Regions from separate parts of the Cyanobacterium sp. genome, predicted to be linked through region 2. Evidence: predicted binding sites of a transcription regulator. Region 2 holds the regulator's gene; each other region holds the start of a gene.
The links. The regulator HrcA, encoded in region 2, represses chaperone genes, less so after heat shock. The targets are predictions, from matches to a motif close to TTAGCACTCNNANNNTNNGAGTGCTAA.

Region 1 (3,285 bases), on a different contig from region 2:
GAAGCGGCATTTTGAATACCAGAGCGAGTTACTTTGGCAGGGTCAACGATACCAGCGTCAAACATATCTACATATACATTGTTAGCCGCATCATAACCAGTGTTAAAGTCTTTTTCCTTAACTCTTTCCGCTACCACTGCGCCATTTTGACCTGCATTTTCTGCAATACGTTTTAAAGGAGCAGTTAAAGCACGGGCTACGATTAAAGCACCAGTAAGCTGTTCAGCATTTAAATTGGCTTTTGCCCACTCTTCTAATCCTGGAGCTAGGTGAGCTAGGGTAGTTCCACCACCGGGAACGATACCTTCTTCTACGGCCGCTTTAGTGGCGTTGATGGCATCTTCTAAGCGGAGCTTACGATCTTTCATTTCGGTTTCGGTGGCCGCACCTACTTTGATTACCGCTACACCACCGCTTAATTTGGCGAGGCGCTCTTGTAATTTTTCTTTGTCGTAGGAGGAGTCAGACTCCTCGATTTGACGACGGATTTGTTCGCAACGGCTCTTAACTTCTTTTTCGTTACCTTCGGCTACGATGGTGGTGGTGTCTTTGGTGATGGTCATACGACGGGCAGTACCAAGTTGATCTACGGTGGTAGTATCTAATTTTAGTCCTGCATCTTCGCTAATCATTTGTCCACCAGTTAAGATGGCAATGTCTTCAAGCATTTGTTTACGGCGATCGCCAAAACCGGGAGCTTTAACGGCAGCTACATTTAATACCCCACGGATGCGGTTAACCACTAGGGTGGCGAGGGCTTCTTTTTCGATGTCCTCAGCAATGATGATTAAGGGTTTACCTTGACGGGCAACTTGTTCTAAAACAGGTACTAAGTCCTGAACTAGGGTAATTTTTTTATCGGTGATGAGGATGAAAGGCTCTTCAAATACAGCTTCCATGCGCTCGGCATCGGTTACGAAGTAAGGAGAAATATAACCTTTCTCAAAACGCATACCTTCGGTGATTTCTAGTTCGGTTTCCATGGATTTACCTTCTTCGAGGGAGATAACTCCTTCTTTACCCACTTTGTCCATGGCTTGGGCAATCATTTCACCTACTTCGGTATCGTTACCCGCAGAGATAGCACCTACTTGGGCGATGGCTTTGCTATCTTCGATTTTTCTAGCATGGGCAGCGATTTTTTCTACTAAATGCTCAGTAGCTTTGTCGATACCACGTTTGAGGGCGATGGGGTTTGCCCCGGCGGCTACGTTACGTAAACCTTCTTTGACGATGGCGTGGGCAAGTACGGTGGCGGTGGTGGTACCATCCCCTGCTACATCATTGGTTTTAGAAGCAGCTTGACGAATCAAAGCAACCCCAGTATTTTCGATGTGATCTTCTAATTCGATTTCTTTGGCGATGGTTACACCGTCATTGACGATTTGAGGAGCACCGAATTTTTTTTCTAATACTACGTTACGACCTTTAGGGCCTAAGGTAACGGCAACGGCTTCGGCTAATAAATCAATACCACGTTCTAGGGCGCGACGGGCTTCTTCGTTATAAACGATAGATTTGGACATAGTTATTTTTTCTTATTTACTCTAAAAGTTGAAATAATTTAATGGTTGGAAAGGTTTGAATCTGCTCGATAGTATCGAGCTACCTTTAGGGTTTCAATATAAAATTAGGAAACTACAGCGAGAATGTCTTTTTCGGAGAGTAGGACATAGTCATCACTACCAAGTTTGATGTCGGTACCTGCATATTTGGAATAAAGCACTTTATCACCTACTTTTACTTCCACGGCGGTGCGATCGCCCTTATCATTTACTTTACCATCACCCACGGTGACAACTTCACCAATTTGGGGTTTTTCCTTGGCGTTATCAGGTAGATAGATTCCCCCAGCAGTTTTTTCTTCAGCTTCACTTACTTTGACGAAAACGCGATCGCCCAAGGGCTTGACAGTTGATACATTAATGGTAATTGCAGCCATTGATGGTTTACTCCTTACTTTAATATAGTTAGTATTTTTAATCTGCTTGGTAAAAATGCCGTTAGCACTCTCACCTCACGAGTGCTAATTTAACCGAAATCAGTGTACCATAGCAATGGGTTTTATAGTACGGGTTTCCGAACTGTACTGCCCTATCACTGACACTGCAACCATTAGGCTTCTCAGGGCTAACACCATTTAACTAGAATGGGTCTGGGGAACTACGTTTTTTTGTAGAGTGGAATTATGGCTTAAAGACTGGGTGGAGGCATCAAATCCAGCATTTTTCAAGGCATTAACGGTATTTTCAGCATTTTGTACCCAATAGTTATGTCCTAGGCGAATAAAAATTCTTTCTTGTAAGTCGTGAATTAGGGCAAAAACAGGGATTTTAGCTTTATTTTTTTCTCCAGATTGTTCTTGTAAAATACTCTTTAGCTTACCTTGTAATTTAGGGTCATCGGCTTGGTTAAAAGTGAGGTTAATTAAAACCATTTTTACCTGTTCAATAACTTCTATAAAATCTACAATAATTTGCGGTTTATCATCTTTTTTATTTTTGTCTGCTTTACCCCAAATAATCACGGGAGTATCTTCCCTCAGTTGATTTTTCACCTCATCATAGGTACTAGCAAAAACGATCGCATCTACCTGTCCAGAAATATCTTCGGCGGTTAAAAATGCCATGGTATTACCATTTTTGTCGATGTGAGGCTTAATCATAGTAAGCATTACCACCACACAAATTTTTTTCCTAGCTTTTTGTTGAGGTAAATCGGCAATGTTGACAGGTGCGAGAATTTGAGCTTTATCGATTAATGGTTTGAGAGGATGTTCTGAAACGTAAAAACCGAGATATTCTTTCTCTGATTTAAGTTTTTCTTGGGCGGAAAAGTCTTCTACTTTAGGTAACTGAGGAGCATTAGCATAGACTACATGATTAGAATTTGTTTCTGATTCGGTAGGAAGTAAATCGAGCATATTTAACTGACCACTTTCTTTTTCTTGTTGTCTTTTTTGTGACCAACTAATTAGTAATTCCAACCCTTCTAACAGTTGTTTTCTATTACTATGAATAGTATCAAATGCCCCTGCATATACTAGGGTTTCCAATGCCCTTTTATTAACTGTTTTGAGGTTAATTCTACCGATAAAATCTCCCATATCTTCAAATTTACCTCCTGCTTCTTCCCTTGCTTCAAGGATATTTTCAATGGCATTTTCTCCCAAATTTTTAATGGCAGATAGTCCGAAAATTATTTTTTCTCCTTGGGGGGTAAAGTCTTTTTGAGAGTAATTAATATTAGGAGATAATACTTCAATGCCCATTTTTAGGCAATTTT
Region 2 (3,285 bases):
CAAGACCCTGTGAGTGATATTCTGGTAGTAGAAACTTGGGATGACTAATTTTTTTTCATGGGCAGGGGTAATGAATCTCTCCGAGGAGGGTTTCTTTTTTCGCCCCTGTAACTACGGGTAAGTTGCCCGCAAAGGAGTTGACACGCCAATAAGCTAAGATGGCAAAGGCGATCGCCTCTTTAAACTCTGTGCTAACGTTAAAGTCATCGGTGGTTAAGAGGTTTACGGTGGGTAAATTTGCCTGTAGTCGCTCTTTTAAGTAACTATTACTACTGCCTCCTCCCCCTAAAATTAAATCGTGGGGTAAGTGGGGTAAAAACTTGTCATAGTTGTAAGCAATGGAAGAAGCGGTTAATTCTGTGAGGGTAGCTAAAAAGTCTGCCTCGGATAACTCCAAGGGTTGGGCATCTTTTAAACATTGCTCTAAATATAAATGTCCAAATAATTCTCTCCCCGTAGATTTAGGAGGTTTTTGGCTAAAGAAATCTTGTTTTAACCATGTTTTAACTAAGGGCATACAGGGTTTTCCTTGCCGACTCCATTCCCCATTAAAATCATAGGTTTTTTGATTATTACTAAATTTTTGTACTGCTAAGTCAATTAAAGCATTCCCCGGGCCTGTATCCCAACCCATAATAGATTGTTGCCACTGGGCTTGGTGGGTGGGGGGAAGATAGGTAACATTGCCGATACCCCCAATGTTTTGTAAACAGCGGTGATGTTTGGGGTGGGAAAAAAGACACAAATCAATTTTTGAAACTAGGGGCGCCCCATGCCCTCCCATGGCAATATCCGCTTGACGGAAGTTACTGACGGTTTTTATTTTGGTGAGGTGGGCAATTAAATCTCCCCTGCCTAGTTGCAGACTATAACCAAGGTGATGATGGTGGGCTGGTTGATGGAATACGGTTTGCCCGTGGGAGCCAATTAGTTCTACCTTGACATTTTCTGGGATAACATTAATGGTAGCATCGGCAAAGCAAGAGGCGATCGCACTGTCTAATGTAGCTAACTCCTCCATGGATATACTAGCGCCCTCACACACCGATAAAATTTGAGAACGCAAATCATCAGGATAAGGAAAAGTTTGTCCTGCCAATAAATGCACATCTAAATCCAAACCATCACCCTTGATTTCCACTACCCCCGCATCAATGCCATCGACGGAAGTACCACTCATTAAACCAACAACAATCATCAAAAAAACCTATAACAACTATTCTCAGGTTATTATAGGCTCTTGGAGTAACTTCTGATATTTTTTTATTAAACTCCCCGAGTAGGATTCGAACCTACGACCAATCGGTTAACAGCCGACCGCTCTACCACTGAGCTATCGAGGATTGCTCTTCACAGTTATTTATTATAACTACTGATTAAAAAAAAAGCAAGGGAAAAATAATTTTTTTTGAAAATGCCTTTAAATCCTTCTCAGCCTCAATTTCCATCAATTATCCATGGATTTGCTAAGATTTTGGGAAATATAATCGGCAGTAGATTCCACCAAGGCGATGGCATCTTCATAGGCAATGCGAGTAGGGCCAATAATACCCACACTACCCACGGGGTAACTCCCCTGATAATAGTTAGAAGATATTAAACTACAGTAGTGCATCGATTGGAGGGGGTTTTCTGAGCCGATGGTTATTTTTACCTTGGAAAAAGATTGTTGTTGCTCATCTAAATTAAATACCACAGGAAAAAGTTGCTCCTGCTCTTCCTCTAACAATTGTAAAAGAATTTGTAAATGTTCGATATGGGCAAACTCTGGTTGACGAATCATCTTGGCAATACCCTGGACCATAATGGGGCTATGGCTAGCGATACGATAATTTTCGGTAATTTTTTCCAGAAGTTGATTAATAAAATGGGCATACTGCTTAAACCCTTGTTCTAATTCACTCCAATCTAAATCATCTATGTCAAAGAGCGATCGCCCCTTAAGTTTATGATTAAGAAAGTTAGATAACATCTGTAACTGTTGGTCAACGACCTCCCCTGTATGGCTATCATGATCTAAATTGAAATCGTGATGATCAAATAACACCGACTCAGTTTGGTAATTATCAATCACCATCACCAACATTATTTTCTGTTCTGCAATTCTAAGTAACTGTAAATGATAGATAATATTGCTAGTGGTTTGAGGTAAAGTAACCAAAGCGATACAACCGCTCAAATCCGATAAAACCTGAGTAATTTTTTTGAAAAGAATCTCATAATTATTTTGTATCGAACCAACCTTATTACTTAAACTCTTTGCCAAGGACTTTTTAAGAGGTTTTTGGGAAGGTAAAAGCCTATCTACATAAATACGATAACCAGAGTCAGAAGGAATACGCCCCGCAGAAGTATAAGGTTGATATAAAAAACCAGCCTTTTCCAACTTGCCCATGACATTACGGACAGTGGCAGAACTTACACTGAAATCATATTCTTGAATTAAAGTTTTTGAGCCAACAGGTTCGGCAGTGGCGATATAATGTTTAACGGTTGCCTGTAATATTCTTTGATGGCGTTCACTAAGGTTAACTTGAACAGTCATCTTGTAAACATTGATTTATGGTGAACAAAACTAATTTTAAGAAAATATTCATATTCTGTTAGTATAGCGTTTCTACTTTCTTTTTAGATCAAGCAATTGTCCATGGTTTGTGTCAGTTTGTTTTATAATGAGGTCAGCCGTGACCTACGGTAAGTAATTTTATTTATTATTTAAAATTTAGTGATGGAAAATCTGTTAAGTATTGAAAATATTGACCTAGAAACTATTATCACGGCGGCTTTATATCTTAGTCTCAGTGGTTTATACTTGTTGATTCTTCCTGCTGGAGTCTATTTTTATTTAAATAAACGTTGGTATGTGGCTAGTTCTTTTGAAAGGGCATTTATGTATTTTTTAGTGTTCTTTTCTTTTCCAGGAATGCTCTTATTTAGTCCTTTCCTCAATTTTCGTCCCCGTCCTCGGGAGTTAAATTAATCACAATTTTTTATTACCATGAGAAGAATTGACGCTATTTTAGTCGCCTTCGGAGTATTTTTGGCTGGGGGCGTGATTTACTTTGTATTCCAAGTATTGGGTTTGGATGCTGCCGATGCTGGTATCTGGAGTCAGGTGGTATTGGTGTTGGGTTTAATTGGTTGGGTATCTACCTATGTTATTCGGGTATTCACCAATGATATGACCTATCATAAGCAGGTGAAGGATTATGATGATGCTTTTTTTGCGAAACAGTTGGAAAAATTATCCCCCGAAGAGGTTGAGAAGTTGATGGGTGATAAGCA
Region 3 (3,285 bases), on a different contig from region 2:
GGGTAACGGCGGAGGAGGCTTGACGTTCTATTTTGACAAATTCTTGGTATTCATCCTGAGAAATTGCCCCTTCTTCAAATAGTATTTTATATCTTCTGGTTCTTTCTTGGGCTAGTTCTAATTCTGCTCGGGCGGAGTCTAATTCTGCTCTTGTTTCTGCTATTTCTTGGGGACGGGAACCTTCTCTGGCGTTGTTTCTACGGGCGATCGCACTTTCTAACCGTGCTTGGGCTTGGGCTATCTCTTCGGGACGACTCCCTGCCCTGAGTTGAGCTAGACGGGAACGGGCGCTTTCTAGTTGGGCTTGGGCTTCCCTCAATTCCGCTTCTAGTTGCTCACTTTCCACCGTTGCAATTAACTGCCCTGCGGTAACTGCTTGTCCTTCTGTTACCAAAATACTCCTAATTCTGCCATTAATTTCTGACCTAGCGGTGACAGCCCTAGGGGCATCTAGCCTTCCGACAATGGTAGTAGTATCTTGGACTATTTCCGCTTCTAAGGTACTTAGACTTACGGGGGAGGCTTGGGGTTGCCCTGCCATTGCTCCTCCTGCGGGGTTATTTTCGTTGCCATTATTAAAAAGTAACATTCCGCCACCTCCGAGAATAGCGAGGATAGCCACTGTACCCACTATCCACCAGGGAGATAATTTTTTCTTTGACTCATCGGGGTTGGGGGTAATGGCATCTACTTCTTTTTCGTCAACATTGGATGTTTCACTAGGAGCAGAATTAGGATTAATCATATTTGGTACAGATTAATTGATGTTGATGGTAAAGTTTTATTAAGTTCCCATTATATCAATAAAATATATCAATCTGATATAAAAAAGTAAAAAAAAAGAAATATGTTAGAGTTGGCTACCCTTGGTTTATTACAAAAAGAGCCGTTACATGGTTATTTGCTCAAAAAACAGATGGAGTTGTTTATGAGTGGTTGTATCAGTGTTAATTATGGAGCTATTTATCCTTTACTAAAACGGTTGTTGGATAGGGGATTAATTGAGGAGCAGGAAGATGATCATAATAATCGTAAAATTTATAGTATTACTTCTGTCGGAAAAGCGAAATGGTTGGAGAAAATGTTGGAACATCCCCACGAAAGTTGGGTTAATGCCCGTTCTCGTTTTATGATTAAGTTTTGCTTTTTTAGTTATTTAAAACCTAGTCAAAGATTGGAATTAATGGAGCATCGCTTAAAGGTTTGTCAGTTAAAGTTGGACGATGAAGATTTACAGATAGTCTATGATGATTCTTTTCAGGCAAGGGCTTTAGAGCGTTATAAATCAGAAATTGGGAAGGAAATTGACTGGTTAAGGGAACAGGTTAACATGGAGAAGGTTAAGACAACTCGATAAGCCATGGGTTATTGTCAAAAATGGCGTTGCTGATTTGAGATATGATTTCTCGTTTACTGGGGCATCTCGACTTTCCCCGATAACCATAGAAAATAACAAGATTTGAAAAAGGTGCAGATAACCGTATTAGCACTCAGACCAGAAGAGTGCTAAATTTATTTATGGAGAAAAAATATATCCCTATGAGAATTATTATTTATGTCTAAAATTGTATCTTTTAGAGAAGAGTCAAGAAGAGCCTTGGAAGAAGGCGTTAACGCTTTAGCTAATGCAGTTAAAGTAACTTTGGGCCCTAAAGGTAGAAATGTATTATTAGAAAGAAAGTTTGGAGCTCCTGAAATTGTTAAAGATGGTATCTCCGTTGCCAAAGAGGTTGAATTAGAAAACCCTTTACAAAATGCTGGAGCAAGATTAGTTAGAGAAGTTGCTTCCAAAACTAATGATGTGGCTGGAGATGGTACTACCACCGCTACGGTTATCGCTCAGGCTATGATCCATGAAGGATTAAAAAATGTTACCGCAGGGGCTAATCCCGTGGCTTTACGTCGTGGTATCGATAAGGCGATCGCCATTGCCGTTAAAGAAATTTCTGACATGGCACAACCTGTACAGGGTGATGTCATTGCCCAAGTGGCTTCCGTGTCTGCGGGTAATGACCAAGAAATTGGTGATATGATTGCCCATGCCATGGATAAGGTAACTAAGGATGGGGTTATCACCGTAGAAGAATCCAAGTCTTTAGCTACTGAATTAGAAGTAGTAGAAGGGATGCAACTAGACAGGGGTTATATGTCCCCCTACTTTATCACTGACCAAGAAAAGCAAATCGTTGAGCTTGAAAATGCTTTAGTCTTAGTTACTGATAAAAAAATAAATGCGATCGCCGATCTCGTCCCCGTATTAGAAGAAGTTGCTCGCGCAGGCGCTCCTCTATTAATCATCGCCGAAGACATCGAAGGGGAAGCCCTTGCCACCCTCGTAGTAAATAAAGCCAGAGGTGTGTTAAATGTAGCAGCTATCAAAGCTCCTAGTTTTGGCGATCGCCGTAAAGCCATGTTAGAAGATATTGCCATCCTCACAGGGGGTAGAGTAATTTCTGAAGACATCGGTTTAAGTTTAGATACCGTCAAACTAGACGAACTAGGCAAAGCCCGTAAAATTTCCATCGAAAAAGACAACACCACCATTGTTGCCGACTCCGGTAACACCGCTGACGTACAAAAAAGAGTTGCTCAAATCCGTAAACAACTCGAAGAAACTGACTCCGAGTATGACGCAGAAAAATTACAAGAGCGTATCGCCAAATTAGCGGGTGGTGTCGCTGTTATCAAAGTAGGTGCTGCCACCGAAACCGACCTTAAAGAGCGTAAATTACGCATCGAAGATGCTCTCAATGCTACTAAAGCGGCGGTAGAAGAAGGTATCGTACCTGGGGGCGGTTCAACCCTTATCCACATGGCAAGTAAAATCTCCGCCTTCAAAGATACTTTAACCGATGCAGAGGAAAAAGTAGGTGCAGAAATTGTCATCAAAGCCCTAGAAGCACCCTTACGCCAAATCGCCACCAATGCAGGGGTAGAAGGCTCTGTGGTAGTAGAAAAGGTAAGAGAATCCGCTTCTAATATTGGTTACAATGCCCTCACTGGGGTATATGAAGACCTCATCGCCGCTGGAATTGTTGACCCTGCCAAAGTAGTTCGCTCTTCTTTGCAAAATGCTGCCTCCATTGCTGGAATGGTATTAACCACCGAAGCATTAGTGGTTGAAAGACCTGCCCCTGAAGCCCCTGCTCCCGATATGGGCGGTATGGGTGGCATGGGTGGCATGGGAATGCCCGGCATGATGTAATCCAATACCAATTTAATTTAATTTTTGGGTGTACTACGGTACACCCTTTTTTATTGTTGAAAAATAAAGTCTAATTTAAT

Region 1: the regulator HrcA is predicted to act here: its motif matches at 2,004-2,030, upstream of groES (co-chaperone GroES).
Region 3: the regulator HrcA is predicted to act here: its motif matches at 1,484-1,510, upstream of groL (chaperonin GroEL).

Annotation. Positions count from the first base shown of each region.
Region 1 is NZ_JBSZCP010000043.1:42,351-45,635, forward strand. It holds gene groL (chaperonin GroEL) at 1-1,526, opposite strand, end outside; gene groES (co-chaperone GroES) at 1,631-1,942, opposite strand; gene ACXITR_RS08855 (helix-hairpin-helix domain-containing protein) at 2,141-3,285, opposite strand, start outside.
Region 2 is NZ_JBSZCP010000057.1:60,742-64,026, reverse strand. It holds gene ACXITR_RS11785 (DUF4327 family protein) at 1-48, shown strand, start outside; gene ACXITR_RS11780 (anhydro-N-acetylmuramic acid kinase) at 56-1,198, opposite strand; tRNA gene ACXITR_RS11775 (tRNA-Asn) at 1,272-1,343, opposite strand; gene hrcA (heat-inducible transcriptional repressor HrcA) at 1,448-2,545, opposite strand; gene ndhL (NAD(P)H-quinone oxidoreductase subunit L) at 2,729-2,980, shown strand; gene ACXITR_RS11760 (DUF3007 family protein) at 2,999-3,285, shown strand, end outside.
Region 3 is NZ_JBSZCP010000042.1:47,687-50,971, forward strand. It holds gene ACXITR_RS08560 (efflux RND transporter periplasmic adaptor subunit) at 1-745, opposite strand, end outside; gene ACXITR_RS08565 (PadR family transcriptional regulator) at 848-1,357, shown strand; gene groL (chaperonin GroEL) at 1,556-3,205, shown strand; gene ACXITR_RS08575 (recombinase family protein) at 3,256-3,285, opposite strand, start outside.